Regions from separate parts of the Pantoea sp. ABR1s genome, predicted to be linked through region 1. Evidence: predicted binding sites of a transcription regulator. Region 1 holds the regulator's gene; the other holds the start of a gene.
The links. Region 1 encodes PhoB, which activates phosphate uptake and scavenging genes when phosphate is short. Its sites were predicted from a motif close to CTGTCATAAAACTGNCNNAT; they were not measured.
Positions count from the first base shown of each region.

Region 2: pstS (phosphate ABC transporter substrate-binding protein PstS) is a predicted target of PhoB. The motif match lies at 3,078-3,097, and genes of this name have one in related genera.

Region 1 covers NZ_CM173823.1:3,141,638-3,157,594, reverse strand. Annotated here, with positions in the region: gene ACXKZD_RS14965 (AAA family ATPase) at 1-1,580, opposite strand, end outside; gene sbcD (exonuclease subunit SbcD) at 1,577-2,776, opposite strand; gene phoB (phosphate response regulator transcription factor PhoB) at 2,974-3,663, shown strand; gene phoR (phosphate regulon sensor histidine kinase PhoR) at 3,678-4,991, shown strand; gene ACXKZD_RS14945 (PstS family phosphate ABC transporter substrate-binding protein) at 5,011-5,931, shown strand; gene ACXKZD_RS14940 (cobalamin-independent methionine synthase II family protein) at 6,097-7,203, shown strand; gene brnQ (branched-chain amino acid transporter carrier protein BrnQ) at 7,595-8,914, shown strand; gene proY (proline-specific permease ProY) at 8,985-10,337, shown strand; gene ACXKZD_RS14925 (histidine-type phosphatase) at 10,851-12,107, opposite strand; gene ACXKZD_RS14920 (inositol monophosphatase family protein) at 12,108-12,920, opposite strand; gene ACXKZD_RS14915 (ACP phosphodiesterase) at 13,127-13,708, opposite strand; gene queA (tRNA preQ1(34) S-adenosylmethionine ribosyltransferase-isomerase QueA) at 13,812-14,882, shown strand; gene tgt (tRNA guanosine(34) transglycosylase Tgt) at 14,961-15,957, shown strand, end outside.
Region 2 covers NZ_CM173823.1:37,343-53,299, reverse strand. Annotated here, with positions in the region: gene glmU (bifunctional UDP-N-acetylglucosamine diphosphorylase/glucosamine-1-phosphate N-acetyltransferase GlmU) at 1-1,054, shown strand, start outside; gene glmS (glutamine--fructose-6-phosphate transaminase (isomerizing)) at 1,208-3,037, shown strand; gene pstS (phosphate ABC transporter substrate-binding protein PstS) at 3,203-4,246, shown strand; gene pstC (phosphate ABC transporter permease PstC) at 4,334-5,296, shown strand; gene pstA (phosphate ABC transporter permease PstA) at 5,293-6,183, shown strand; gene pstB (phosphate ABC transporter ATP-binding protein PstB) at 6,228-7,001, shown strand; gene phoU (phosphate signaling complex protein PhoU) at 7,019-7,753, shown strand; gene ACXKZD_RS00210 (MFS transporter) at 7,861-9,099, shown strand; gene xylB (xylulokinase) at 9,266-10,708, opposite strand; gene xylA (xylose isomerase) at 10,726-12,048, opposite strand; gene xylF (D-xylose ABC transporter substrate-binding protein) at 12,393-13,385, shown strand; gene ACXKZD_RS00190 (xylose ABC transporter ATP-binding protein) at 13,414-14,934, shown strand; gene xylH (xylose ABC transporter permease XylH) at 14,927-15,957, shown strand, end outside.

The sequences.
Region 1 (15,957 bases):
GAAAGCAGCAGCAGTTGCTGACGAGCCGGACGGCTGTTCTGCAACTGGCTTAATGCCTGACGCAGTGCGGCAGGCGGATGCTGTTCCTGTAGCGAAGTTAGTACTTGCTCCGCCTGCGAGAGCGCCTGGCGGGCCTGTTGCTCCGCCTGCTGGCGCGGGAGCGCCTGTTCTGCCTGCTGCTGCTGTTCCGCCTGCTGGGCAGCGATCTGTCGCTGCTGCTGCTCGCGCTGTTGCGCCAGTCCGGCCAGGGTCGCTTCACGCTGCGCCAGCAGGGCAAAGTTCTCCTGCCACACCGGCAGCGAAGCGCCCCATTGGGCGAGATCGGCAAGCTGCTGGCGTAACTGATGCTGTTCGGCAATCGCCTGCTGCCATGCCTCAACCTGGCGCTTCTGCTCTGCCAGGCTGGCCTGTGTCTGATCAGCATGCTGCTGCTGCCGGGCGTTTTCCTGCTGCTGCTCCGCAAGCTGCTGCTGCAGTGCGCTGATCCGCTGATCCAGCGGCAGCACCTGCTCTGTCAGCAGGCTCTCCTGCTGCTGCTGTTCCTGCAGCGCCTGCTGGCGGGCACTCTGGGTCGCCGCGTAGTGCTGCTGATGCTGCTGCTGTTGGGTCTGCGCCTGCTGCTGCGCCGCCGTGAGTTGCTGACAGCGGCTCACGACCTGCTGCTGTTCGGTGCGTAACGCGTCGCGCTGCTGCAGTTTTACCCGCAGCTTTTCAGCCGGTTCGCTGCGTGCAAGACGCTGACGATCGGCCTCTGCCGCCTGGGATGCAGCCTGGGCCTGCTGCAGCGCGACGTCAGCCTGCGCATTTTCCTGCTGTAACTGCTGCGCCTGCTGTTGCCACTGCTGCTGTTGCTGCGCCTGCTGATAGTGCGCGCTGAGCTGCTGTTCCGCATCGGTCAGATCGGTGAGCTGCTGTTGCAGCGCGTCGCGTGCGTCGCTATCCAGCAGCGCCATCGCTCCCGCCTGGCTGCGCAGCAGATCCAGCTGGGTTTTTGCCTCTTTGTGGCGCTCGTAGATGGCGGCGGAAATCAGACCGTAAATTTCGGTGCCGGTCAGCTCCTCAAGCAGTTCTGCGCGCTCACTGGCTTTGGCATTGAGAAAGGCGGCGAACTGGCCTTGTGACAGCATCATCGAGCGGGTAAACCTTTCGAAATCGAGCCCGGAGAGGGTTTCGATCAGCTTCAGCTTGTCACCGACTTTATCGGCAACAATAGTGTTGTCAGCGCAGCGTGCCAGCTCAACGCGCGGTGCCTGAAGTTTGCCGTCGGCAGTGCCGCGCGCGCGGTTCTGGCTCCAGAAGGCGCGCCAGGCTTCTCCTTTGATCTCAAACTCCACCTCGGCCAGACATTCGGCACAGTCGCGGGTCATCAGCGCATTCTGGCTCTGTGAAATCGCGCCCAGGCGCGGTGTCTGGTGATAGAGCGCCAGGCAGATGGCGTCCAGCAGGGTGGTTTTACCGGCGCCGGTGGCACCGGTAATGGCGAACAGGCCGTTGCTGGCGAAAGGTTCGGCGCGGAAGTCGATGAACCATTCACCGCGCAGGGCATTGAGGTTTTTGAACCGTAGCGTGAGGATCTTCATTGGGTCTCTTCCATGGCGGCCAGCGTCTGGCGGAACAGGGTGGTCATCTCGGCAATTTGCTCTGGTTGCAGCTCCTCATCCAGCGCCAGCCGGCGGGCAAAGACCTCCTCCACCTTCAGCTCACTCAGGGTTTCGTTGTCGAGCCGCGCCAGGCTCTGTTGCCGCTGTTCACGGCTGCGGCGGAGCAACAGGACTTCGACCGGCAGCGTGGCGGTCAGGGTTTCTACCTGACGCTGCAGATCGCTGAGGTACTCCTGGGTGGTGACTTCGATGTCGAGCCAGGTCGGCTTCTCCTGCTCTGCCGTGCTGAAGGCATTTAACTGTTCTGCAATCTGCGCCAGCGATCCTTTCAGCACCTGCATCGGCTGCGCCTGTGGCACCACCAGCGGCGTGACCGATTGCAGGCCGCTGGTGGTGAGTTCCAGCAGGAAGACGCTTTTTTCTGTGCCCAGCTCGTCAAAGCTCAGCGGAATCGGTGAGCCGCTGTAGCGGATATGCTCGCTGCCCGCGACGCGCTGGGCGCGATGAATATGCCCCAGTGCGATATAGTCAGCCGCGGGAAACGCGCTGGCCGGGAAGGCATCCAGCGTCCCGATATAGATGTCGCGCACCGAATCGCTCTGGCTGACGCCGACGGTGGTGAGATGGCCGGTGGCGATAATCGGCAGTGCATGGCCCAGCGCCTGGGCGGCGGTGAATCGCTGCTGATAGTGGTGGGCGATCGCTTCCAGCAGCGAGGTCTGCTTGTCGCGTCCCGACTGACCCGCCCGGCTGCGCAGGATATCGCGCGGCCGCAGATAGGGAATCGCACACAGCAACGCGCCCGGCTCGCCCTGGCGGGTGTTGAGCAGCAGCACATCATCCTTCTCCTGCGGGGTGGCGATCACCCGGGTATTGAGACAGGCGAGCAGCTCACGCGACTCATTCAGCGTGGCAACGGAATCGTGGTTGCCCGCCAGCACAATCAGCTGACAGCCGCTGGGCTGCAGCGCCACCACAAAGCGGTTGAACATTTCGCGGGCGTAGCTGGGCGGTGTACCGGTATCAAACAGATCGCCTGCGATGATCAACGCATCCACCTGATGCTGTTCAATCTGGATCAACAGCCAGTCGAGAAATGCCTGATGTTCGGCTGCCCGACTTTTGTTGTAGAAGAACTGCCCCAGATGCCAGTCCGCAGTATGAATGATGCGCATGATGAGTCCCTGCCGTTGTGATTCGCCCGGCGATTATACTGGCTCTGCGGCCAAAGCAAAAAATTGTCGCTGCGCTGTCATAAATGATTACCAGTGAGGTTACAGGCAGGTTATGTTTTTCATAAAAGTGTCACAAATCTGACGCATAATGGCGCCGCGAATCTCAGTGACATCCGTCATAATCAGCAGGAGTAATAATGGCTAAGCGCATTTTGGTTGTGGAGGATGAAGCCCCCATCCGTGAAATGTTGTGTTTTGTTCTGGAGCAGAACGACTATCAGCCAATCGAGGCGGAAGATTATGACAGCGCCGTTGGCAAGCTGATTGAACCCTGGCCCGATCTGATTTTGCTGGACTGGATGTTACCCGGTGGCAGCGGTATTCAGTTTATCAAACATCTGAAACGCGAGGCGATGACACGCGATATCCCGGTGATGATGCTCACCGCGCGCGGCGAAGAGGAGGATCGGGTGCGCGGCCTGGAAGTGGGTGCCGATGATTACATTACCAAACCCTTTTCACCTAAAGAGCTGATGGCGAGGATCAAAGCGGTGATGCGCCGTATTTCGCCGATGGCCGTGGAAGAGGTGATTGAGATGCAGGGGCTGAGTCTGGATCCCTCCTCACATCGCGTGATGTCCGAAACCACGCCGCTGGAGATGGGTCCGACAGAATATAAGCTGCTGCACTTCTTTATGACCCACCCGGAACGCGTTTACAGCCGCGAACAGCTGCTGAACCACGTCTGGGGCACCAATGTGTATGTGGAAGATCGTACTGTCGATGTTCACATCCGCCGTTTACGTAAAGCGCTGGAAGTGTCCGGCCACGATCGCATGGTACAAACCGTTCGCGGAACAGGGTATCGTTTCTCTGCCCGCTACTAAACGGAGCCTTAACCGTGCTGGAACGCCTCTCCTGGAAGAGATTACTGACAGAACTGCTGCTGGTCTGTCTGCCCGCAGTGCTGCTGGGCCTGCTGTTCGGCGGTCTGCCCTGGTGGCTGCTACTGAGCGTGCTGACGGTGCTGTTGTGGCATTTTCACAATCTGATGCGGCTGTCGCACTGGCTGTGGCTCGACCGCACCATGACGCCACCGGCCGGGCGTGCCAGCTGGGAACCGCTGTTTTATGGTCTTTACCAGATGCAGCTCCGCAACCGGCGGCGACGGCGTGAACTGGGCAATCTGATTAAGCGTTTCCGCAGCGGTGCCGAGTCGCTGCCGGATGCGGTGATTCTGACTACCGAAGAGGGCACCATTTTCTGGTGTAACGGCCTGGCGCAGCAGCATCTTGGACTGCGCTGGCCGGAAGATAATGGCCAGAACATCCTCAATCTGCTCCGTTATCCGGAGTTCTCGCGCTATCTTCGCCAGCGCGATTTCGACAAGCCGCTGACGCTGGTGCTGAACAACAAACTTCACATGGAGTTCCGCGTCATGCCCTACAGCGAAGGGCAGTGGCTGCTGGTGGCGCGTGATGTCACGCAGATGCATCAGCTGGAAGGGGCGCGCCGCAACTTCTTTGCCAATGTCAGCCATGAATTGCGCACACCGCTCACGGTGCTGCAGGGCTATCTGGAGATGATGAACGACTCGGTGATGAGCGAGCCTTCGCGCAGCAAAGCGCTGCACACTATGTCGGAGCAGACGCGCCGCATGGACAGCCTGGTCAAACAGCTGCTGACGCTGTCGCGCATTGAAGCCGCGCCCGCAATCGATCTGAAAGAGAAGGTCGATGTGCCGGTGATGCTGAAACTTCTGCAGCATGAGGCGGCAACGCTGAGTGGTGGCCGTCACGACATCCATTTCCATACCGATCCCCATCTGAAAGTGTTCGGCAACGATGAACAGCTGCGCAGCGCCATCTCCAATCTGGTTTACAACGCGGTAAACCACACACCGGATGGCACGCGAATTGATATCAGCTGGCTGCGCGGCAAACAGGGGGCCATTTTCCGGGTGTGCGATAACGGGCCGGGCATCGCCTCAGAACATATTCCGCGTCTTACCGAGCGTTTCTACCGGGTCGATAAAGCGCGTTCGCGTGCGACCGGCGGCAGCGGGCTGGGGCTGGCGATAGTGAAACATGCTCTGAGCCACCATAACGCCCGGCTCGATATCACCAGCGTGCCGCACAAGGAGACCTGTTTTACCTTTACGCTGCCAGCGAGGTTGATTGTCAGCAGCGTGATGCAGGAGAATGCCGTTCATTAATCGCTGCCGGATCTCCCTGATGCGCATCCTTCTTTTGTTGATCGTTACTCTGCTGCCGGGCCTGGCACTGGCCCAGCCCGGCGCGCTCTCCGGCAATCTCAGCAGCGTCGGATCCGATACGCTGGGTTATCTGATGACGCTGTGGGGCGAAGATTTCAGTCGCCAGGCGCCGGGCGTCAATGTCCAGGTTCAGGCCTCCGGCTCTTCTACTGCGCCGACCGCGCTGGCGGCGGGTGCAGCACAACTCGGTCCGATGAGCCGCCCGATGCAGGCAGATGAACGCCAGGCCTTTGAGGCGCGCTACGGCTATCCGCCGCTGGCGGTTCCGGTGGCTATGGATGCGCTGGTGGTAGTGGTGAATCAGCGCAATCCGCTACAGCAGATTGAACCGCGACAGCTCGATGCCATCTTCTCGATTACCCGTCTGTGTGGCGCACACAGCGTGCCGCTGCGCTGGGGCGATCTCGGCTTAACCGGCGCGCAGTGGAGCAAACGGCCGATTCAGCGCTATGGACGTAACTCCGCCTCCGGCACATGGGGTTTCTTCAAGCAGCAGGCGCTGTGTAAAGGTGATTTTCGCAGCGACGTGGCGGAGTTTCCCGGCTCGGCCGCAGTGGTGCAGGCGGTGGCCGGTAATTCACGCAGCATCGGCTACGCCAGTTTTGGCTTTCATCTCAGCGGCGTAAAAATGCTGGCGGTGATGAATGATCAGGGGCAGGCGATTACCCCGGATGCCGATGCCATCCGCAGTGGCCGTTATCCCTGGGCGCGCCCGCTCTATCTCTACGTGAATAAAGCGCCCGGCAAACCTTTGCCGCCGCTGGTGGCCGCGTTTCTGCAGCAGGTACTTTCGGCGCAGGGACAGCGGCGGGTCAGTGAAGCGGGCTATCTGCCGCTCTCTGACAGTCAGATGACGCAGGCGCGCGCCGCGCTGCGTTAATCTCCCACACGTGAATTTTTTTCATCATCACTGAATTTTCTTCAGTTGCAGAAGAAAGCCGCTCATGCCACTCTGTGTTCAGACATGTAGCCATCCAGATGGCTATTTATATCAGGATGCAACTATTTCCTGCCGTCATTAATGGCAGGAGAGACAGGAGTGATCATGCAAAGAGAAACCGCCCCGTTCCGTGCCGATACCGTTGGCAGCTTTCTGCGTCCCGCCGCCATTAAGCAGGCGCGCGAACAGTTTGCAGCCGGAGAGATTGATGCGGCGGCCCTGCGTCAGGTTGAAGATGATGCGATTCGCGATGTGGTGGCGAAACAGCGGGAAAATGGCCTGAAAGTGGTCACTGATGGCGAATTTCGTCGCGGCTGGTGGCACTTCGACTTCTTCTATGGCCTGAATGGCGTAGAGCGCTATGAAGCGGAGCAGGGCATTCAGTTTAATGGCGTGCAGACCAAAGCGCATGGCGTGAAAGTGGTGAGCAAACTCGGTTTCCCGGCGGATCATCCGATGCTGGCGCATTTCCGCTTCCTGCAGAGTATTGCCGGTGATGCGGTGCCGAAGATGACCATTCCCAGCCCCAGCGTGCTGCACTTCCGTGGTGGCCGTAAGGTGATCGACGCGGAAGTCTATCCCGATCTGGCAGACTACTTCGACGATCTGGCGCAGACCTACAAAGCGGCTATTCAGGCGTTTTATGACGCGGGCTGCCGCTATCTGCAACTGGATGATACCGTCTGGGCTTACCTCTGTTCTGAAGATCAGAAGCGTGATATCCGTGCGCGTGGCGACGATCCTGACCAGCTGGCACAGACTTATGCTCAGGTGTTGAATAAAGCGCTGGAAGGTAAACCTGCCGATCTGACCGTGGGTCTGCATGTCTGTCGCGGCAACTTCCGCTCAACCTGGATCTCTGAAGGCGGCTATGGGCCGGTCGCAGAAATCCTGTTCGGCAGCGTCAACGTGGATGCCTTCTTCCTGGAGTATGACAACGCCCGTTCCGGCGGTTTTGAACCACTGCGTTACATTAAGCCAGGTCATCAGCAGGTGGTGCTGGGTCTGATTACGACCAAAGTGGGAGAACTGGAGGATCCAGCGCAGGTGAAAAACCGGCTGGAAGAGGCGGCGCAGTATGTCAGCCTGGATCAAATCTGCCTCAGTCCGCAGTGTGGTTTTGCCTCAACCGAAGAGGGCAACAGCCTGACCGAAGCGCAGCAGTGGCAGAAGATTCGCTTAGTGGTCGATATCGCGAATCAGGTCTGGTAGTGCTGTAACGTTGTGCAGACAGGCGCGTAAAACGCGCCTTTTGTGTATCTTCAGGCCCGTTTATGCGGGGATTTCTCGCGCTCTGTCTATTATTTAGGCACATCATCTTGTGTGCCTGCTGCAAAAATTAACGCTATCCACTGCCTTTTGAAAAAATGGCGGCATAACCTTCTGGTTTTCCGATCCCGTATTGCCTTTCACCGCTATAAACGTTTTACTTAGCGCCGTTGTCGATCCATCCCTCTGTGAACAGAATAAAAGCAGCTCAAATCACCTGTGCTTTACCCTGCGACGAGCATAATGCGCTGACATTTTCAGCCTGGTCGCGGTTTACACGCAGCGAGGGGACAACACTAACCCAACTTCCACCGCAACATCAGTGACAGGCCGTATGACACATCGTTTAACTTCGAAGGACATTCTCGCGCTGGGCTTTATGACATTCGCCCTGTTTGTTGGCGCGGGCAACATCATTTTCCCGCCCATGGTCGGTATTCAGTCTGGCGAACACGTCTGGACTGCCGCGATTGGTTTTCTGATTACCGCAGTCGGTCTGCCCGTGATGACCGTGATCGCGCTGGCCCGCGTCGGCGGCGGCGTGGATGCGCTCAGCACCCCGATTGGCAAGGTCGCTGGCATCGTGCTGGCCACCGTTTGCTATCTGGCTGTCGGGCCGCTGTTTGCCACACCGCGTACGGCCACGGTCTCGTTTGAGATGGGTATTGCCCCGCTGACCGGTGATGGCGCGCTGCCGCTGTTTATCTATAGCCTGATTTACTTCACGCTGGTGATTGGCGTATCGCTCTATCCCGGCAAGCTACTCGACACGGTAGGGCACTTCCTTGCGCCATTAAAAATTATTGCGCTGACCGTGCTGGGCGTTGCTGCCCTGGTGTGGCCTGCTGGCGGCACGGTTCCGGCTACCGCTGATTATCAGCGTGCGGCCTTTTCCAGCGGTTTCGTCAATGGCTATCTGACCATGGATACGCTGGGCGCGCTGGTATTTGGTATCGTAATTGTCAACGCCGCCCGTTCGCGTGGCGTCGATAATGCCGCGCTGCTGACCCGTTATACCGTGCTGGCAGGGTTAATCGCCGGTCTGGGCCTGACGCTGGTCTACCTCTGCCTGTTTAAGCTGGGCGCGGGCAGCGGTGCGCTGGTGGATCAAAACGCTAACGGCGCAGCGATTCTGCACGCGTATGTTCAGCACACCTTTGGCAACATGGGCAGCTTCTTCCTTGCCGCGCTGATCTTCGTCGCCTGTATGGTGACCGCCGTAGGCCTGACCTGTGCCTGTGCGGAATTTTTTGCGCAATACCTGCCGTTATCGTATAAAACGCTGGTGTTTATTCTGGGTCTGTTCTCCATGGTGGTGTCGAATCTCGGCCTGAGCCACCTGATTCAGATCTCCATCCCGGTACTGACGGCGATTTATCCGCCCTGTATCGTGCTGGTGGTGCTGAGTTTCACTCTCAACTGGTGGAATAAGAGCAGCCGGATTATCGCGCCAGCCATGTTAATCAGCTTGCTGTTCGGTATTGTTGATGCGATTAAAACCACCGGGTTTAAAGATTTGCTGCCCGCTTTCAGTCAGAATCTGCCGCTGGCCGATCAGGGTCTCGCCTGGTTGCCGCCGTCGCTGGTGATGCTGCTGATTGCCGCTGTTATTGATCGGGTGAAAGGGCCGGAACAGGTGACCGTTCACTCGTAGCAGAGAGCACTGATTTTTCTTTAACCACGGGCCTGCCCGTGGTTTTTTCATTTCACAGGTACAGGTTGTTATGCAAGAAACCAACAAGCTCAAACGCGGACTGAGCACGCGCCACATCCGCTTTATGGCGCTGGGATCGGCGATTGGCACCGGGCTGTTCTACGGTTCCGCTGACGCGATAAAAATGGCCGGACCGAGCGTGCTGCTCGCCTATATCATCGGCGGGGCAGTGGCTTACATCATCATGCGCGCACTGGGTGAGATGTCCGTTAATAATCCTCAGGCCAGCTCCTTCTCACGTTACGCGCAGGACTATCTTGGGCCGATGGCAGGCTACATCACCGGCTGGACGTACTGTTTTGAAATCCTGATCGTGGCGATTGCGGATGTCACGGCGTTCGGCATCTATATGGGCGTCTGGTTCCCTGAGGTGCCGCACTGGATTTGGGTGCTGAGCGTGGTGCTGATCATCGGTGCCGTCAATCTGATGAGCGTGAAGGTGTTCGGCGAAGTGGAGTTCTGGTTCTCCTTCTTCAAAGTCGCCACCATTATCGTGATGATTCTGGCCGGTTTCGGCATGATCATCTGGGGTCTCGGCAACGGCGGCCAGCCGACCGGCATCCACAATCTCTGGACTAACGGCGGCTTCTTTGCGCACGGCGTAGTCGGTATGCTGCTGTCGCTGCAGATGGTGATGTTTGCCTATGGTGGCATCGAAATCATCGGTATCACCGCCGGTGAAGCGAAAGATCCGGAGAAGTCGATTCCGCGCGCCATCAACTCGGTGCCGTGGCGCATTCTGGTGTTCTACGTCGGCACGCTGTTTGTGATTATGTCGATCTACCCGTGGAATCAGGTGGGCACCTCGGGCAGCCCGTTTGTGCTGACCTTCCAGCATCTGGGCATTGCGGCGGCCGCCTCTATCCTCAATTTTGTGGTGCTGACCGCGTCACTCTCGGCGATTAACAGCGATGTGTTTGGCGTGGGCCGCATGCTGCACGGGATGGCGCAGCAGGGACATGCGCCGAAGGTCTTTATGAAGGTCTCTTCGCGCGGGATTCCGTGGGTGACGGTGGTGGTGATGATGTTCGCCATGCTGATTGCGGTTTATCTCAACTACCTGATGCCGGAAAAAGTCTTCCTGGTGATCGCCTCGCTGGCGACCTTTGCAACAGTGTGGGTCTGGATCATGATTCTGCTGTCGCAGATCGCGTTCCGTCGCAAAATTGGCAAAGAGGCTGCCAGTAAGCTGCAGTTTGCGCTGCCAGGCGGCAGCTGGACTGCTGGCGTCGGCATAGCCTTTCTCTGCTTTATTATCGGTCTGATTGGCTATTTCCCCGATACCCGCATTTCCCTCTATGTCGGTATGGTGTGGATAGTGGTGCTGCTGCTGGGCTATAAGCTGGTTCGTAAAGTCCGCTAATCTCCTGTTCTGCTCTCTCATTCGTGGGGGAGCAGAACACGCTATTTCCCGCGCTTTTATATTCCTGCTCATCTGATTATTTATGTGACCCAATCCACAATATGGAATCCTGTTATCAGGAGCAAAACGCCTGCCTGCGAAATAAGTTTATGTCCCGGTTTATATCCATGAATGCGTATTTTAATTGGCAGTGAATGTGGCCGATAGTGATAACCGGGCAGGGGCGATAAGGGAGATTCAGAGAAGTGAGCGTGCAGTCACACAGGCGCTGGCGGGCAGCAGTAGCGGGGCGTGTAAGAAATAAAAAACGGCGAAACCAGTCGCCGAAATACTCAAGAATTACAGGAAAATAGTTAATAAAGGGATGATTGACGGGTCTATCGTAAAACAAAACGAGTGGCGCTGATAGTCAGGCGATTTAAATAAGAAAAGGTCGGAATGGCGTTAATTAACAGCGGTTAACATTATTCAGGCCGCGTTGATGCTGCGGCCTGAATTTGATTAGCCACAGACTCAGGGCAATATAACCGAAACCGGTAGCACAGCGCTGTCATCCAGCTTTTTCCGCAACTGAATCAGCGTGGATTGATAAGGGCAGAGCACGCCGACATCGGTGATTCTGCAGTCGGGCTGATGCCACTCCTGACGTAATAACGGATGTTTATCATCAATCGGTTGTAACTGACGAATCCCATCCAGACTCTGCGCCTGGAAATAGAGCCGCAAAAAACGTTCGCCGCTGTGGGTGTCGCGCCAGCGCTCCAGCACCAGACTACTGCCCGGTGGAATGTTGCCGCGCGAATAGCCAGGCAACTGCCAGCTAAAGCCCATCAGGGTGCGCACCATCGCAATATTAGTGTCATGTGCCACCAGAATCAGCCAGCGGCCCGGCGCGCTATCGGAAGCAATCGCCTCCAGCAGGGCGTTGAGCAATATTGAGCCACGGCGCTGTGCCTGATAGAGCACGTCGTTGCTGAGATCGTAGTTTGCGGTCAGCAGCGGCAGCAGCGTGGTGATCTGCGCGGCCGATATGATGTGTCCCCAGGCGAGCTGATCCCACGGCAGGTTTTCGCTGTAGCCCAGTCGCAGCGTCTCCACCATGCTTGCCATCACACTCAGCCCGTAAACGTATGTGTTGCCGTTACGGGTTTGCCGGAACGACCAGGGCGCATCAAAGAGGGGGCAGTCAGTCGCGGGCGGGCAGACGGCGGCTTTCAGCTGCTGAATGGCGGGTTGCAACTGCTGTTGCAGCCGCGCCAGATCGCCCGCTTTCTGCTGCTTAGCTGCCAGCTCCTGAGCAGGATCGGTGTGGGTGACCGTCAGCTTTTCACTCTGGAACAGCGGATCGACATCGCCCGCGACGTGATGCACCGGCACGCCGCAGCCGGGAAAGGTCCCGTCAGTCAGCGCTGCGGCCGTGGCACGGGTGCGCTGCAGCGGACTGGCGCGCACGTAGACCTGTGCTGCATCAGGACAGCCCGCGCCCAGCAGGCCGAGATGGCGATAGTGCTCGCCTTGCCAGCGTCCTTTATTGACCACCGCGCTGTAGCCATGACCGGTCAGCTCACCATCGGCGGTGGTCCACTGCGTCCAGGGTTGCTGGCTGGCGGCTTCAATCTCTTTGCGATTACCGGGGGTGGGCGGACGGACACCGTGACGGCTCAGTTCGACCACCTTCTCCAGCTGGTAATCCGCCGCCTGTGACACCGGACTTAACAGCCAGAGAGAACAGAGGATTAGCGCGCAGCGGTACAGGCCTGGCAGCGTCATTTACTCCTCCAGCGCGCGATTACCGGTCAGCGCTTTGATTTTTGGATAAAGAGTCGCATTGGCCAGCAACACCGGGTTGCCGTTTTTTAGCCCCTCGTTGCGCAGATAATCATTAGTGACGCCGCCCGCTTCGCGCATCAGGACGATGCCCGGCAGACTATCCCAGGGATGCATATGCGCTTCATAGTAGCCAATCAGTCGCCCGGCGGCCGCCCAGGCGCTGGTCAGCGCGCCAGAACCGATGCGAATAAACATGCCACCCTGTTCAGTTAAGCCGCTAATCAGGCGCGAGACGCTTTCGGCAGGGGTGCGACTGGAGTTGCTGATGCCGAGCAAACCCTCGTTGAGATGCGTCGCGCCATGAACCTGGAGACGGCTCTCATTAACCCACGCACCCTGACCTGCTCGTGCGTGAAACAGCTCCTGATGATTGGGATCGCAGACCACGCCGATCACCGGTTCGCCGTCACAGACCACCGCCAGCGAGACGCACCAGTTAGGCAGGCCGTTGACGAAGCAGGCGGTGCCGTCGATGGGATCGACCACCCAGATAAAGGGCGCGCCCTGAACCTCACCACCGCTCTCTTCGCCATAGACAGCATCGTCAGGAAAGCGCTCAGCGATTAATGTCTTAATCAATGCCTCAACGTTACGATCAGCCTCGCTGACCACGTCCTGCAAATCCCTTTTGTGTTCCACCACCAGTGTCTGACGCTGCTGATACCACGAATAAGCCCGGCTGGCCGCCGCACGGGCGATGTCGCAGGCGTAACGGTAACGCGCGTCAATTTCAGAATGCGAAGCGGATGACATCTTTTCCTCTTATGTCTTTTTGTCAAAACGAACGGAAGGCACGCCTGAACAGGCGGTCTGGCTGTGATATTTACTTAACTATTGTTAAGAAAGGCTTCATTAAGCCGCAGATAGGCAGCAATGGCAAGATGGTGCGGGGTCGGGTGAGGCGCTTTCCCGGCGGGCGAAAGCTGGCGTCCGCCAGCCCGGCAGCAGAGGATCGGGTTTTACAGGGTTCTGCTGGTCGCCAGCGCCATTAAACGCGGATAAAAAACAAAAAACAGCGCTTCCAGCTGATCATAGTGTTGCGTGAAATCGTGGTAGGAGTCGCGCAGGGCTGCCAGGCGTGGACGGCGGCTGGCCATGCCGTGCAGCACCCGCTCCAGCCGCGCGGGCTGGGCATAATGCTCAAACCAGCGCTCGCGCCACATCACCGCGTTGAGTTCCTGAAACTCGATGGGGGTGTCTGCCAGTTGCGGCATGATCTCGCGCTCGGCGGCGGCAGAAAAGTGCACCAGCGTCTGGCCGGGCGTGAAGTGCTGCCAGTGCCGGGCCAGAAAATGGTCCCAGATGACGTCCAGCGTAATGGGTGCCACGCGATAGGTTTCGGCACGGAATAGCTGACGGGCGCTGCGCACTTCCGGCAGCGCATCGGTCATCACATCGAGACGACGGTGCATCAGAATGCCGTCCGCGACGGGCGCAGACCAGTGCTGGTGCGGGTTGCCACGCACAAAATCGGCCATTAAATTGCCGAGTAAGGAGCTGTCGGCCAGCTTAGCCAGATGGAGATGAGCAAGAAAGTTCATGCCGCATTATAGGCTGAACTGCCTTTGCGCAGCCAGTTGTTCAGAATTGGTCGATTTTCCGCTAAACTGTGCCGCCTGTTTTTGCCTGAGAAAGAACTCTTTCATGCGTGTCGCCGATTTTGCTTTTGAACTGCCCGAATCCCTGATTGCTCACTATCCCCAGGCGCAGCGCAGCGGCTGTCGTCTGCTGTCGCTCGATGGTCCCAGCGGGACGCTGTCGCACGGTGTGTTCACCGACGTGCTGGATAAGCTGAATCCGGGCGATCTGCTGGTGTTCAACAACACCCGTGTGATTCCGGCGCGCGTCTTTGGCCGCAAAGCCAGTGGCGGCAAAATCGAGATGCTGGTGGAGCGGATGCTCGGCGACAAGCGTGTGCTGGCCCATGTGCGCGCCTCGAAAGCGCCGAAGCCGGGAGCAGAACTGCTGCTGGGCGAAGACGAGAGCGTGAAAGCGACGATGGTGGCGCGTCACGATGCGCTGTTTGAGATTGTGTTTGATGATGAGCGCGCGGTGCTCGACATCCTCAACAGCGTCGGCCATATGCCTCTGCCGCCTTATATCGACCGTCCGGATGAAGAGGCGGATCGCGAGCTCTATCAGACGGTTTACAGTGCCCGACCGGGTGCCGTTGCGGCACCGACCGCCGGTCTGCATTTTGATGAACCGCTGCTGCAGGCGCTGAAAGAGAAGGGCATTGAGATGGCGTTTGTGACGCTGCATGTCGGTGCGGGAACCTTCCAGCCAGTACGCGTCGACAACATCGAAGAGCATCACATGCATGCTGAATATGCCGAAGTGCCGCAGGAGGTTGTTGATGCGGTGCTGGCCTGTAAAGCACGCGGCAATAAGGTGGTCGCTGTCGGCACCACCTCTGTCCGTTCGCTGGAGAGCGCCGCCAAAGCGAGTCAGGATGCCCTGATTGCGCCGTTCTTCGACGATACCCAGATTTTTATCTATCCGGGCTATGAGTATCAGGTGATCGATGCGCTAATCACCAATTTCCATCTGCCCGAATCGACTCTGATTATGCTGGTCTCGGCGTTTGCCGGTTATCAGCACACCATGGCCGCGTACCGCGCAGCCGTGGCTGAGCAATATCGTTTCTTCAGTTATGGTGACGCGATGTTTATCAGCAAAAATCCGCAGGCGCCGCTGGAAAAAGTGGGCGACTGATTTATTAACCGATAGCCGGAATCGACTGAGAGCGACTGAAGGTTATCTGCATCGGACTGTTTCTCCGATGGAGGCTTTGTGAAATTTGAACTTGATACCACAGACGGGCGCGCACGCCGTGGCCGTCTGATTTTTGATCGCGGTGTGGTGGAAACCCCTGCGTTTATGCCTGTTGGCACCTATGGCACCGTTAAAGGCATGACGCCGGAAGAAGTGCAGGAGACCGGCGCGCAGATCATTCTGGGCAATACCTTCCACCTCTGGCTGCGTCCGGGCCAGGAGATCATGAAACTGCATGGCGATCTGCATGACTTTATGCAGTGGAAAGGGCCGATCCTGACCGACTCCGGCGGCTTCCAGGTCTTCAGCCTGGGCGACATCCGTAAAATCACCGAAGCGGGCGTGCATTTCCGTAACCCGATCAACGGCGACCCGATCTTCCTCGATCCGGAAAAATCGATGGAGATTCAGTACGACCTCGGTTCCGACATCGTGATGATTTTCGATGAATGTACGCCCTATCCGGCGGACTGGGACTACGCCAAACGCTCGATGGAGATGTCGCTGCGCTGGGCGCAACGCAGTCGTGACCGTTTTGACAGCCTGGGCAATAAAAATGCGCTATTTGGCATTATTCAGGGCTCGGTTTACGAAGATTTACGAGATGTCTCGGTGAAAGGTCTGGTAGAGATTGGCTTTGATGGGTACGCTGTGGGCGGCCTGGCGGTGGGTGAGCCTAAGCAGGACATGCACCGTATTCTTGAGCACGTCTGTCCGCAGCTTCCGCAGGATAAACCGCGTTATCTGATGGGTGTCGGCAAGCCAGAAGATCTGGTTGAGGGCGTCCGTCGCGGCGTCGATATGTTTGACTGCGTGATGCCGACCCGTAATGCCCGAAATGGTCATCTGTTTGTGACTGAGGGTGTGGTGAAAATCCGCAACGCCAGATACAAAGATGACACTGCGCCACTGGATGCGGAGTGTGATTGTTACACCTGTCGCAATTATAGTCGTGCCTACTTGTATCATCTCGACCGTTGTAACGAAATACTGGGCGCGCGTCTGAACACTATCC
Region 2 (15,957 bases), 950 kb from region 1:
GCCGCTGATCTCTCAGGCGACACTACAGCGACTGCGCGAAGCTAAACCGCAGGGCGGCATTGGCTTACTTACCGTGGTACTGGACGACCCAACCGGTTATGGCCGCATTGTGCGTGAGAACGACACCATCACCGGCATTATCGAACAGAAAGATGCCAGCCCGGCACAGCTCACCATTAAAGAGATCAACACCGGCATTCTGATCGCCAACGGCGGCGATTTAAAACGCTGGCTGGCGCAGCTCACCAACAATAATGCGCAGGGTGAGTATTACATCACCGATATTATCGCGCTGGCGCATCAGGAAGGTCGGGTAATCAACGCGGTTCATCCGGCACGCATCAGTGAAACCGATGGCGTCAACAACCGGCTGCAGCTGGCGACATTAGAGCGCACTTACCAGGCTGAACAGGCGGAAAAGCTGCTGCTGGCTGGCGTGATGCTACGCGATCCGGCCCGTTTTGACCTGCGCGGGACGCTGACGCACGGGCGGGATGTTGAAATTGACACCAACGTCATTATTGAAGGCCAGGTCAAGCTGGGCGCACGCGTCAGAATCGGCGCGGGCTGCATTATCAAAAACAGCGTGATTGGCGATGACTGTGAAATCAGCCCCTATTCGGTGATCGAGGATGCGAATCTCGCCACTGCCTGCACCGTCGGACCTTTTGCCCGTCTGCGTCCTGGCAGCGAACTGGCCGATGCTGCCCACGTGGGCAACTTCGTCGAAATGAAGAAAGCGCGTCTGGGCAGAGGATCGAAAGCGGGGCACCTCTCCTATCTCGGTGATGCGGATATTGGCGACAACGTAAATATCGGTGCAGGCACCATTACCTGCAACTACGACGGTGCGAACAAATTCAAAACCGTAATTGGCGATGACGTATTTGTGGGCTCAGATACCCAGCTGGTGGCGCCGGTCAGCATCGCGGCAGGGACCACCATTGCGGCGGGCACGACCATCATGAAAGATGTGACCCAGGCCGGTCTGGTCTATAACCGTAAAGAGCAGAATCACAAAGCGGACTGGCAGCGCCCACAGAAGAAAAAATAAATTTTAACGGCCCGCTTTAATGCGGGCCGATGCAGTGCAGTGCCAAAACTATAATCCCCACTCTCTACAAGGCTCGGGGAACCGGCAAAGCCGGATATCAGGTCGCATGACAACAGAAGTGGCGAAAAGCCATGTAGTCAGGAAAACATCATTATGTGTGGAATTGTTGGTGCAGTAGCGCAACGTGATATCGCAGAGATTCTGCTGGAAGGTCTGCGTCGTCTTGAATATCGCGGATATGATTCGGCCGGTCTGGCCGTGGTCGATCGTCAGGGGCACGTCACGCGCCTGCGGCGTTTAGGAAAAGTGCAGAAACTGGCGGAAGCCGCTGAGCAGCAACCGCTGATTGGTGGCACCGGCATCGCGCACACGCGCTGGGCAACCCATGGCGAGCCGTCGGAAGCGAACGCGCATCCGCACGTCTCAGAGCACATCATCATCGTGCACAACGGCATCATTGAAAATCATGAGCCATTGCGTGCTGAACTGATCGCGCGCGGTTATGTCTTTGCCTCTGAAACGGACACCGAAGTGGTGGCGCATCTGGTTCACTGGGAGCAGAAGCAGGGCGGTTCGCTGCGTGAAGTCGTACTGCGTGTGATTCCGCAGCTGCGCGGTGCCTATGGCATGGTGATCATGGACAGCCGCGATCCGTCACTGCTGGTGGCGGCCCGTTCCGGCAGCCCGCTGGTGATTGGTCGTGGCATGGGCGAAAACTTTATCGCCTCGGATCAGCTGGCCCTGCTGCCAGTGACCCGTCGGTTCATCTATCTGGAAGAGGGTGATATCGCCGAGATCAGCCGTCGCGATGTCACGGTGATCGACCGTGAAGGCAACACCGTGACCCGTGCCGAAATCGAGTCGAACCTGCAATATGATGCCGGTGACAAAGGCATTTACCGTCACTACATGCAGAAAGAGATCTACGAACAGCCCATGGCGCTGAAAAGCACCCTGAGCGGTCGGTTCAGCCAGGGTCAGGTTGATCTGAGCGAACTGGGCGCGGGCGCAGAAGCGCTGCTGAGCCAGGTTGAGCATATCCAGATTATCGCCTGCGGCACCTCCTACAACTCCGGCATGGTGTCACGCTACTGGTTTGAGTCGCTGGCAAACCTGCCCTGTGATGTCGAGATTGCCTCGGAATTCCGCTACCGCAAATCAGCTGTTCGCAAAAACAGCCTGCTGATCACCCTGTCGCAGTCGGGTGAAACGGCAGATACCCTGGCGGCGCTGCGTCTCTCTAAAGAGCTGGGCTACCTGGGCTCGCTGGCGGTCTGTAACGTGGCCGGTTCATCACTGGTGCGGGAATCTGACCTGGCGCTGATGACCAAAGCGGGCACCGAAATCGGCGTCGCCTCTACCAAAGCGTTCACCACCCAGTTAGCGGTGCTGCTGATGCTGGTGGCGAAACTGGGCCGTCTGAAAGGGATGTCTGCCGAGACTGAACATGAGATCGTTCATGCACTGCAGGCGTTGCCGAACCGGATTGAGCAGATGCTGGCGCAGGATAAGCTGATTGAAAATCTGGCAGAAGGCTTCTCTGACAAGCATCACGCACTGTTCCTGGGTCGTGGCGATCAATATCCGATTGCCATGGAAGGGGCGCTGAAGCTCAAGGAGATCTCCTACATTCATGCGGAAGCCTACGCCGCAGGCGAGCTGAAACATGGCCCGCTGGCGCTGATTGATGCGGACATGCCGGTGATCGTGGTGGCACCTAACAACGAACTGCTGGAGAAGCTCAAATCCAACATCGAAGAGGTACGCGCACGCGGTGGCCTGCTTTATGTTTTTGCCGATCAGGATGCGGGCTTCAGCGACAGTGACGGAATGAAGATTATCCCGTTGCCGCATGTCGAAGAGGTCATTGCGCCCATCTTCTACACGGTGCCGCTACAGTTACTCTCCTATCACGTCGCCCTGATCAAAGGGACCGACGTCGATCAGCCACGTAACCTGGCAAAATCGGTTACTGTGGAATAACCGGGTGGGCCCCGTCGCGGGCCCACTTTGCTCTGGCCCTCTGTCATATAACTGTCATATTTCGTACATTTCACTGTCATCAAACTGTCCTATTTTCCCTCCTGCAGCAATCACAGATTCTTACTAAAACGGCCCCAAGCCTGACTTTTCTCCCCTGGAGGGAATATGACACTGATGCGTAGCACCGTAGCCCGAATCCTCGCCACCACCTTCGCCGTAAGCGCGGTATCTGCTTTTGCGGCAACCGATCTCACTGGCGCAGGCGGGACGTTCCCGGCGCCGGTTTATGCCAAGTGGGCAGCAGAATATCAAAAAGCCACCGGTAGCAAAGTTAACTACCAGGGTATCGGTTCATCTGGCGGCGTGAAACAGATCATCGCTAAAACCGTCGATTTCGGTGCGTCCGATGCGCCAATGAAAGATGAAGATCTGCAAAAAAATGGCCTGTTCCAGTTCCCTACCGTGATCGGTGGCGTAGTACTGGCGGTTAACCTGCCGGGTATCAAGTCAGGTCAGCTGACGCTGGATGGCAAAACCGTCGGTGATATCTACCTCGGCACCATCAAAAAGTGGAACGACCCGGCGATTGCCAAACTTAACCCAGGCGTGAAACTGCCAGAGACCAACATCAACGTGGTACGTCGCGCTGACGGTTCAGGCACCTCGTTCGTCTTCACCAGCTATCTGGCGAAAGTGAACCCGGACTGGAACAGCAAAATTGGTAAAGGTAACACCGTCAACTGGCCGGTCGGTCTGGGCGGCAAAGGCAACGACGGCGTCGCCGCGTTTGTTCAGCGTCTGCCGGGTTCAATCGGCTACGTGGAGTACGCCTACGCCAAACAGAATAACCTGACCTACACCAAACTCATCGATGCCGATGGCAAAGCGGTCGCCCCAAGCGAAACCAGCTTCAGTAATGCCGCGAAAGGTGCTGACTGGAGCAAATCGTTCGCGCAGGATCTGACCTTCCAGAAGGGCGCTGATGCCTGGCCAATCTCGTCAACCACCTTTATTCTGATCTACAAAGATCAGGCTAATGCGGCCAAGGGCGCTGAAATACTGAAATTCTTCGACTGGGCTTACAAAAGCGGCAGCAAAACCGCCACAGCGCTGGATTATGCTGCGCTGCCAGAGAGCGTGACTGAACAGATTCGCGCCGCCTGGAAAGCCAACATCAAAGACAGTTCTGGTAAAGCGCTTTATCAGTAATTGACCGACCCTGACCGGACAGCAGTCCGGTCAGACTCAACGGGCGGCGTCATGCCGTCCTGATAACTTCTGAAGACTGAGACTTCTATGGCTGCAACGAAGCCGGCATTCAAAGCCCCAGGCAAACAAGGTGACAGAATTTTTGGCGCGCTGGTCAGGCTGGCTGCGCTGATTGTCCTGTTACTGATGGGCGGCATTATTGTCTCCCTGATCATCTCCTCGTGGCCCAGCATCCAGAAGTTTGGTTTCGCCTTTTTGTGGACCAAAACCTGGGATGCGCCCAACGAACAATTTGGTGCACTGGTACCGATCTACGGCACCCTTGTGACCTCCATTATTGCCCTGATTATCGCAGTACCGGTGAGTTTTGGTATCGCGCTGTTCCTGACCGAACTCGCGCCAGGCTGGCTGCGTCGCCCGCTGGGCACCGCCATTGAGCTGCTGGCGGCCATTCCCAGTATTGTTTATGGCATGTGGGGTCTGTTTGTTTTCGCGCCGCTGTTTGCCGAATACTTCCAGACACCGGTCAATGACGTGCTATCGGGCATTCCGATTGTCGGCGAGCTTTTCTCCGGCCCCGCTTTCGGTATCGGCATCCTCGCGGCGGGTGTGATTCTGGCGATCATGATCATCCCTTATATCGCCTCGGTGATGCGCGACGTCTTTGAGCAGACCCCGGTGATGATGAAAGAGTCAGCCTACGGTATCGGCTGCACCACCTGGGAAGTGATCTGGCGCATCGTACTGCCTTTTACCAAAAATGGTGTGATTGGCGGTGTGATGCTCGGACTGGGTCGTGCGCTGGGTGAAACCATGGCGGTGACTTTTATTATCGGCAACACCTACCAGCTCGACAGCCCGTCGCTGTTTATGCCGGGTAACAGCATCACCTCGGCGCTGGCCAACGAGTTCGCTGAAGCGGAATCGGGCGTGCACGTCGCCGCGCTGATGGAGCTGGGACTGATCCTGTTTGTGATTACCTTTATCGTGCTGGCGATTTCAAAGCTGATGATTATGCGGCTGGCGAAAAGTGAAGGAGCGCGCTCATGACCACAATTGAAATTCAGGCGCGCGCCGAACTGGACGCATCACGCCGTAAAATGCAGTCCTGGCGCAGCACTAAAAATAAAATTGCGCTGACGCTGTCGCTGCTGACCATGGCTTTTGGCCTGTTCTGGCTGGTGTGGATCCTGTTCACCACCGTATCGCGCGGCGTGGATGGGCTCTCCTGGTCCCTGTTCACCGAATCAACGCCACCACCCAATACCGCGGGCGGCGGGCTGGCTAACGCCCTGGCGGGCAGCGGATTACTGATTTTCTGGTCTACCTTCTTCGGCACACCGCTGGGCATCATGGCGGGTATCTATCTGGCGGAATATGGGCGCAAGTCGCCACTGGCAGAAGTGATCCGCTTTATTAACGACATTCTGCTTTCGGCACCCTCGATTGTGGTCGGCCTGTTCGTCTACACCCTTGTGGTGTCGCAGATGCAGCACTTCTCCGGCTGGGCCGGGGTGATTGCGCTGGCGCTGCTGCAGGTGCCGATTGTGATTCGTACCACCGAAAACATGATGCGACTGGTGCCAGACAGCATGCGTGAAGCGGCTTACGCGCTGGGTACGCCCAAGTGGAAGATGATCGCGTCTATCACCCTGAAAGCGTCGGTCTCCGGCATCATCACGGGTGTGCTGCTGGCGATTGCGCGCATTGCAGGTGAAACGGCACCGCTGCTGTTCACGGCGCTCTCGAACCAGTTCTGGAGCACCGACATGATGCAGCCGCTGGCGAACCTGCCGGTCACCATCTTTAAGTTCGCCATGAGCCCGTTCGCCGAATGGCAGAGCCTGGCCTGGGCAGGTGTGCTGATTATCACCCTCTGCGTGCTGGTGCTGAACATCGTGGCGCGGGTGATTTTCGCCAAAGGTAAACACGGTTAATTTCCGGCGCGGCCCTGTGCGGCGCCGTATAAGAGAGATGAATTATGAGTATCGCGACAGCATCAGCCGATAAAATTCAGGTCCGTAATCTGAACTTCTATTACGGCAAATATCATGCGCTGAAGAACATCAATCTGGATATCGCTAAGAATCAGGTGACTGCGTTTATCGGGCCATCGGGCTGTGGTAAGTCGACCCTGCTGCGGACCTTCAACAAAATGTACTCGCTCTATCCGGATCAGCGGGCTGAAGGGGACATTCTGCTGGATGGCGAAAACATTCTGGCGACTCAGCAGGATATCGCGCTGCTGCGCGCCCGGGTCGGCATGGTGTTTCAGAAGCCTACGCCGTTCCCGATGTCGATCTATGACAACATCGCCTTTGGCGTTCGCCTGTTTGAAAAGCTGTCGCGTGCCGATATGGATGCGCGCGTGCAGTGGGCGCTGACCAAAGCCGCGCTGTGGAATGAAACCAAAGACAAGCTGCATCAGAGCGGTTACAGTCTCTCCGGCGGCCAGCAGCAGCGTCTGTGCATTGCCCGCGGTATCGCGATTCGCCCGGAAGTCTTACTGCTGGATGAGCCCTGCTCTGCGCTTGATCCTATCTCTACTGGCCGTATTGAGGAGCTGATCACCGAGCTGAAACAGGATTACACCGTGGTGATCGTGACGCACAACATGCAACAGGCTGCACGCTGCTCTGACCATACGGCTTTCATGTATCTGGGCGAACTGATTGAGTTCAGCGATACCGACACGCTGTTCACTAAACCCGCCCAGAAGCAAACCGAAGATTATATAACTGGCCGCTACGGCTGATCTGACAGGAGATCGACATGGATAATCTTAATCTGAATAAGCACATCTCCGGTCAGTTCAATGCCGAGCTGGAGCATATCCGTACCCAGGTGATGATCATGGGCGGTATGGTCGAGCAGCAGCTGACCGATGCAATTACCGCTATGCATAATCTGGATGGCGAACTGGCGCAGCGGGTGATCGACGGTGACCAGAAGGTCAATATGATGGAAGTGGAGATTGATGAAGCCTGCGTGCGCATCATCGCCAAACGTCAGCCAACTGCGATCGATTTGCGACTGGTGATGGCGATCATCAAAGCCATTTCTGAGCTGGAACGGATTGGCGACGTGGCGGAGAAGATCAGCCGCACGGCGCTGGAGAAGTTTGGTCAACAACATCTGCCGCTGCTGGTCAGCCTTGAGTCGCTGGGTCGTCACACCGTGCAGATGCTGCATGATGTGCTGGACGCTTTTGCACGCATGGATCTAAATGAAGCGATCACTATCTACCGTGAAGATAAAAAGGTGGATAAAGAGTACGAAGGCATTGTGCGCCAGCTGATGACCTACATGATGGAAGATCCGCGCACCATTCCCAGCGTGCTGACGGCGCTGTTCTGTGCCCGCGCCATTGAGCGTATCGGCGATCGTTGCCAGAATATCTGCGAAATCATCTTCTATTTCGTCAAAGGTCAGGATTTCCGTCACGTTGGCGGTGACCGGCTCGATGAATTACTGTCGGGCGATGACGGCAGCAACAGACCTTCCTGATAAATCTTCTTCCTGCGCCTGATCGGCGCAGGGATAAGCCTTTTCAATTGGTCACATCCTGAACTCTCTCTATAATTGCGGCACTTTTCTTTATGAGGTGCGCAACGATGTCCCCTTCTCCCCAATCTAAGCCGGGCGTAACGCCAGGCAAAGCGATGCTGGCTGCGGTCAGCGGTTATGCCATGGATGGATTTGACCTGCTGATACTCGGCTTTATGCTGCCGGCTATCAGTGTTTCGCTGGCGCTCAACCCATCACAGGCGGGATCGCTGGTGACCTGGACGCTGATCGGCGCGGTTATCGGTGGCATCGTATTTGGTCATCTCAGCGACCGCTATGGTCGCATCCGCATGCTCACCGTCACGATTCTGGTCTTTTCGGTCTTTACCGGGCTGTGCGCGGTGGCGCAGGGCTACTGGGATCTGCTCGCCTGGCGAACGCTGGCGGGTGTCGGTCTGGGTGGCGAATTTGGTATCGGCATGGCGCTGATTGCCGAAGCCTGGCCTGCTGAGAAGCGCAACCGCGCATCAGCGTGGGTTGGCATCGGCTGGCAACTCGGGGTGCTGATGGCGGCCTTTATCACACCGCCGCTGCTGACTATCATCGGCTGGCGCGGCATGTTTCTGGTCGGCTTGTTGCCTGCGCTGGTCTCGTTTGCCATTCGTCGCGGCATGGGTGAACCGGAGGCGTATCAACGGCAGGTTAAACATGTGCCGTCACTCTCTTTTCCGGCGCGCCTGAAACTGCTGGTGCGCGATCGCGCCACCGCCAAAGCCAGCCTGGGCATTTTTATCCTCTGTTCAGTACAGAACTTTGGTTACTACGGGCTGATGATCTGGATGCCGAGTTACCTCTCCTCCAGCTTTGGCTTCAGCCTGACGAAGTCGGGCCTCTGGACCGCGGTGACCGTGGTCGGGATGACCTTTGGCATCTGGCTGTTTGGCGTACTGGCCGACCGCTTCGCACGCTGGAAAATCTTCCTGCTCTATCAGTTTGGCGCAGTAGTGATGGTGGTGGTTTATGCTCAGCTGCGCGACCCGAACATCATGTTATTTACCGGCGCGATCATGGGGATGTTTGTTAACGGCATGATTGGCGGTTATGGCGCGCTGATTTCCGATACTTTCCCGCCGCAGGTGCGTGCCACCGCGCAAAACGTCCTGTTCAACCTTGGTCGTGGTGTGGGCGGCTTCGGCCCGGTGGTGATTGGTCTGCTGGCGAGCCAGTTCTCGTTTACGGCGGCGATTACCCTGCTGGCGCTGATTTATCTGCTGGATATTGCGGCGACGCTGTTCCTGCTGCCGAAGAAACAGGGTCAGGAAGATACGCTGGGCGCGATTGGCTGATGCTACCGTGATGGTATGGCTGGGTAAGTGTCATCCCGGCCATTCCGGGTCAGTAATATGGCTCACGATCACCTGTTCTGCCTTCATTACCCCCCTGGCATTACATGGCAGGGGGATCCGTTAACAGGCGATTTAAATCCATAACAGGCGGAGCGTTCTCACAGGTTTACTTCATCAGCGGCAGGAGCTGTTGATACAGCGTCGCAAAGGTCTCACGACATGGCTGGTAGTGCGCTACCCGGGCCGGATCCGGCTGGTGTCGCTGCACCAGAACCGGCGTCGGCACGGTGACCTCTGCATCCAGCGCCTGCTGTGCCAGCCTGGCGGCCCCCAGCGCCGGGCCAACCTCCCCGCCATGGCAGTAATCCAGCGTCTGGCCGCTGATGTCTGCCAGCATCTGACGCCACAGTGCACTGCGTGCGCCGCCGCCGATCAACATAATGCTCTTTGGCTGAACGCCACAGTCGTGCAGCGCGTCCATGCCCTCCGCCAGCGCAAACCCTACGCCTTCCAGCACCGATCTCGCCAGCTCGGGACGGCCATGCTGGTGGGTAAAGCCAAAGAAAGCACCCCGGGCATTCGGGTTATTGTGCGGCGTGCGCTCACCGGAAAGATAGGGCAGAAACCACAGCCCGGGCAGGTCATCGCGTGCGCGTTCAGCTTCAGCCAGCAGCTCAGGAACATCTCTGCAACCGGTCAGCGTCGCTGCCCAGTCCAGACAGGAGGCTGCGCTGAGCATCACCGACATCAGATGCCAGCGCTGGGGTAACGCATGACAGAAGCTGTGTACCGCGCGCTGCGGATTGCTGAGATAGCCGTCGCTCACCACGAAGTAGACGCCCGACGTACCCAGCGACAGCATGCCCTGGCCCGGTTCGGTCATGCCGACACCAATCGCACCCGCAGCATTGTCGCCACCGCCCGCCGCCAGCGGCACGGCGTTCATCTTCCAGCGTGTGGCCAGTTCGGCATGTAAGGTGCCGGTCAGGGCATTGCCCTCATAGAGTTGCGGCATCTGATCGCGGCTGAGGTCGCAGGCGCGCAGCATCACATCGCTCCAGTCACGCCGTGCCACATCCAGCCACATTGTGCCTGCTGCATCTGACATATCAGTGGCGAAGTCGCCACTCAATCGCCAGCGCAGGTAATCTTTGGGCAACAGCACGTGAGCGATCTGACTGAATATTGCCGGTTCATGTTGCTGAACCCACAGCAGCTTGGGAGCCGTGAAGCCGGGCATCATCAGGTTGCCGGTGATCGCCCGCGAATCCGGCACCTTCTGTTCCAGCTCACGGCACTGCGCCTCGCTGCGCCCATCATTCCAGAGCATGGCCGGTCGTAATACCTGGTTTGCACTGTTGAGCAGCGTTGCACCATGCATCTGTCCGCTCAGCCCGATGGCCTGCACCGCGCGCAGATCCTGCTGCGCGCTCAGCGCCTGCATGGCCAAATCCAGCGCCTGCCACCAGCTTTCGGGATCCTGTTCGCTCCACAATGGCTGCGGACGCGAAACCTGCAGCGGCGCTATTTCCGTCGCCACCACGTTGCCTTGTGCATCCATCAGCACCACTTTGACGCCAGAGGTGCCTAAATCGATCCCGATAAACATGCTCTGCTCCTGAAGGGTTAGAAATCAAACAGGTAGTGATTCACCAGATTTTCCAGCTGCTCCTGACGTCCGCTCTGATGCTGCGGATTGAGCTGCTGCTGCTGAGCATGCGCCGCCAGCGCCTCCAGTGAAAACTCACCTTTCAAAATTTGCTGGCCGAACTCACCATTCCAGCCGCTGTAGCGCTGTGCCACACGCTTATCGAGTTCACCGTCGCTGATCATGCGAGCGGCGACCTTCAGCGCCAGCGCCATGGTATCCATCGCGCCAATATGACCGTAGAAGAGATCGTATTTATCAGTGCTCTGACGACGCACTTTGGCATCAAAGTTTAAGCCGCCAGTGGTAAAGCCGCCCGCTTTGAGAATTTCGTACATCACCAGCGCATTCTCTTCCACGCTGACCGGGAACTGATCGGTATCCCAGCCGCACTGCGGATCGCCGCGGTTGGCATCCACGGAACCAAAAATGCCCAGCGCAATGGCCGTCGCAATTTCATGATGGAAAGAGTGACCCGCCAGCGTGGCGTGGTTCGCCTCAACGTTAACCTTGATCTCTTTCTCCAGTCCGAACTGTTTCAGGAAGCCATAAACCGTCGCGACATCATAGTCATACTGATGTTTGGTCGGCTCCTGCGGTTTCGGTTCAATTAGCAGCGTTCCCTGGAAGCCAATTTTGTGTTTGTGCTCGACCACCATCTGCATAAAGCGGCCAATCTGCTCGCGCTCCTGGCGCAGATCGGTATTCAGCAGAGTTTCGTACCCTTCGCGTCCGCCCCACAACACATAGTTTTCGCCGCCCAGGGTTTTGGTCGCCTGCATGGCGCTGCAGACCTGCGTCGCTGCCCAGGCAAAAACTTCAGGATCGGGATTGGTGGCAGCCCCGGCTCCGTAGCGTGGATGGGTAAAGCAGTTGGCTGTGCCCCACAGCAGTTTCACGCCGGTCTCCTGCTGTTTCTCCAGCAGTTTATCGGTCATGGCGGCAAAATTCTCTTTGTAGCTGTGCAGCGAATCGCCTTCTGGTGAGACATCAACGTCATGGAAGCAGTACCACGGCACATTCAGCTTGTGGAAAAACTCAAAGGCCACATCCGCTTTCAGTTTTGCCTGCTGCAGCGCATCTCCGCTTTTCTGCCACGGACGATCAAAAGCGCCGACACCAAACATATCCGCGCCATTCCAGCAGAAGGTGTGCCAGTAACAGGCGGCAAAGCGCAGATGCTCCGCCATGGTCTTGCCGAGGATCACCTCATCGGGATTGTAGTGGCGGAAAGCGAGAGGATGAGTCGACTGGGTGCCTTCATAACGAACCCGATCGATCTGATCGAAATAAGCGTGCATGGTTTGCTCCTTAGCATCAGTACCCGAATGGCCTGCGTTGAAGCAATATTTGATATTGGCTGCTGCCTCAGCTCAATTACGATATTTCACTACGGGTGTCAGATAATTATTATTTGTGCGCTGGCTCGCAAAATAATGTTATTTACGGGGTGGTTTATCATTATCGCTCTCTTGTCCGAAAAAGATGAAACCTCGATCGCGCTCATAAAAAATGAAATAAACCAAAAAACGTAATAGCCGGATAAAAATCAGTAATTGCTGTAACAGGAAAATAAGGGCAACAATTCATCCGCCTGGTTTATAGGCCTGAAACGACAATAGCCTCAACCTACAGGATGATCACAATGAAGATGAAACATGCACTGCTCGCCGCCTGTGCGGCGCTGGCGCTGTTCAGCCAGACCAGCGTGGCAAAAGAAGTGAAGATCGGCATGGCGATTGACGATTTGCGACTCGAACGCTGGCAGAAAGACCGCGACATTTTCGTAAAACAGGCTGAGACGCTGGGCGCGAAGGTGTTTGTTCAGTCAGCCAACGGCAACGAAGAGACACAGATGTCGCAGATTGAAAATATGATCAATCGCGGTGTCGATGTGCTGGTGATTATTCCTTACAACGGTCAGGTATTGAGTAATGTTGTCGCTGAAGCGAAACGGGAAGGCATTAAAGTGCTGGCGTATGACCGAATGATAAATAATGCCGATATCGACTTTTATATCTCTTTCGATAATGAAAAAGTGGGCGAACTGCAGGCCGAGAGCATTGTGAAACAGGTGCCTAAGGGCAACTATTTTTTAATGGGCGGATCGCCTGTGGATAATAACGCACGCCTGTTTCGTGCCGGACAGATGAAGGTGTTAAAACCCTATATTGATAACGGCAGCATTAAAATTGTTGGCGACCAGTGGGTCGATGCCTGGCTGCCGGAAAATGCCCTGAAAATTATGGAAAATGCCCTGACCGCCAACGGCAACCATATCGATGCGGTGGTGGCCTCTAACGATGCCACCGCAGGCGGCGCGATTCAGGCGCTGAGCGCGCAGGGGCTGGCAGGAAAAGTGGCGATCTCCGGTCAGGATGCCGATCTGGCAGCCATTAAGCGTATCAAAGCGGGCACCCAGACCATGACGGTTTACAAACCGATCACTGAGCTCGCCACCGAAGCGGCGAAAATTGCCGTCGAACTGGGCGAGGGCAAAACACCTGCCAGCAACAGCACGCTGAACAATGGTCTGAAAGAGGTTCCGTCACGGCTGCTGAAGCCGATTCCGGTCAACAAAGACAATATTGAAAGCACCGTGGTGAAAGACGGTTTCCACAAACAGAGCGAACTCTGACTGCGCATAGCGTGAGGGAGAACAGTCGATGCTGCTGGAAATGAAAAATATCACCAAGCGTTTCGGTGCCGTGAAGGCGCTGAATGATGTCAGCCTGCAACTTGAGGCGGGCGAAGTGATGTCGCTGTGTGGTGAGAATGGATCGGGCAAATCGACGCTGATGAAAATCCTGTGCGGACTCTATCCGCACGGCGATTTTGAAGGGCAGATTCACTTCTCTGGCGACGACATTCAGGCGCAGACCATTCGCGATACCGAGCGTAAAGGCATTGTGATTATTCATCAGGAGCTGGCGCTGGTGCGGCAACTGACGGTGATGGAGAACATTTTCCTCGGTGCCGAACTGAGCCGTTTCGGCATGGTGGATGATGAAACCATGACCCTGCGCTGCCAGCAACTGCTGGCGCGGGTCGGGCTGAACGTCTCTCCCGCCACCCGGGTCGGTGAGTTAGGCCTTGGGCAGCAGCAACTGGTGGAGATTGCCCGCGCACTTAACAAACAGGTCCGGCTGCTGATTCTGGATGAGCCGACCTCTTCCCTGACGGAGCAGGAAACGGACGTGCTGCTCGGCATCATCCGTAATCTGCGTGAACACGGCATCGCCTGCATCTACATCTCGCACAAGCTGAATGAGGTTAAGGCGATCTCCGACACCATCTGCGTGATTCGTGATGGCCAGCATATTGCTACCCGTCCGGCAGCGGGCCTGAGCGAAGATGACATCATCACCATGATGGTAGGACGCGAGCTGACCGCGCTCTATCCCCACGCGCCGCATCAGATTGGCGACGTGATACTGAAAGTTGAAAACCTCACCGCCTGGCATCCGGTTAACCGCCACATCCGCCGCGTTAACAATGTCTCGTTCTCGCTCAGACGCGGTGAAATCCTCGGCATCGCCGGGCTGGTGGGCGCGGGCAGGACTGAGACAGTCCAATGTCTGTTTGGCGTCTGGCCGGGGCGCTGGCAGGGCGATATCTGGATCAATGGCAAACAGGTCAACATCACCGATTGCCGCGCCGCCATTGCGCACGGCATCGCGATGGTGCCGGAAGATCGTAAAAAAGATGGCATCGTGCCGCTGATGGCGGTGGGCAAAAATATTACCCTGGCGGCGCTGGACCAGTTCAGCCACCGGCTCTCAACGCTGGATGAAGCGCAGGAGCAGCAGGCGATCAACGACGCGATCGGTCGGCTGCGGGTGAAAACCTCCTCATCAGAACTGCCGATTGGTCGTTTAAGCGGCGGCAACCAGCAGAAAGCGATTCTGGCGAAATGTCTGCTGCTCAATCCAAAAATCCTGATCCTCGATGAACCGACGCGCGGCATTGATGTGGGCGCACGTCAGGAGATCTACCTGCTGATCAATGCGCTGGTTCAGCAGGGTATCGCGGTGATTGTGATTTCCTCTGAGCTGCCGGAAGTGCTGGGCCTGAGCGATCGGGTGCTGGTGATGCATGAAGGGCAGATCAAAGCCGATTTGATTAACGATAACCTGACTCAGGAGCAGGTGATGGAAGCTGCCCTGCGGAGTGAACATTATGCTTAAAAGTGAAAGTACCCAAAGCCGCCTCTCCGGCACGCCGGGCAAACCGTCACCGGGCAGGTTCACACTGCCTAATCTGCAGGTTCTGGTGATGCTGGGCGCAATTGTGCTGATTGCATTGTTCTTTACCTGGACCACAGACGGCTCGTGGCTCAGTGCGCGTAACGTCTCCAACCTGCTGCGCCAGACCGCCATTACTGGCATTCTGGCCGTGGGTATGGTGTTCGTGATTATCTCGGCGGAGATCGACCTGTCAGTAGGTTCCATGATGGGCCTGCTGGGTGGCGCGGCGGCGATATTCGACGTCTGGCTCGGCTGGCCGTTGCCGCTGACCATCGTGGTGACGCTGGTGATGGGATTGCTGCTTGGCACGTGGAATGGCTGGTGGGTGGCCTACCGTAAAGTGCCTTCGTTTATCGTGACGCTGGCGGGAATGCTGGCTTTCCGCGGTGTTCTGGTCGGAATTACCGATGGCACTACGGTTGCGCCGATCACACCAGGCATGTCGCAGATTGGTCAGAGTTATCTGCCGGGCGGCGTCGGTTTCGGCTTTGGCTTTGCCGGTCTGGCGTTGTTTATGTTGTGGCAGTGGCGGCTGCGGCTGCGTCGTCAGCAGCTCGGACTGGCGCAGGGCGCAGCCAGTGGCACCGTCGGGCGTCAGGCGATCACCGCCATCCTAGTGCTGGGTGCCATCTGGTTGCTCAACGACTATCGCGGCGTGCCGACGCCAGTGTTACTGCTGGCCGTGCTGTTGCTGGCGGGCATGTTTATGGCAACCCGCACCGCGTTTGGCCGTCGTATCTACGCCATCGGCGGCAACATTGATGCTGCGCGCCTGTCTGGCATTAACGTGGCGCGCACCAAGCTGGCGGTGTTTGCCATCAACGGTGTGATGGTAGCGATTGCCGGGCTGATCCTCAGTTCACGCCTGGGCGCAGGCTCGCCGTCGGCGGGTAATATTGCGGAACTCGACGCTATCGCCGCCTGTGTGATCGGCGGCACCAGCCTGGCGGGTGGCGTGGGTTC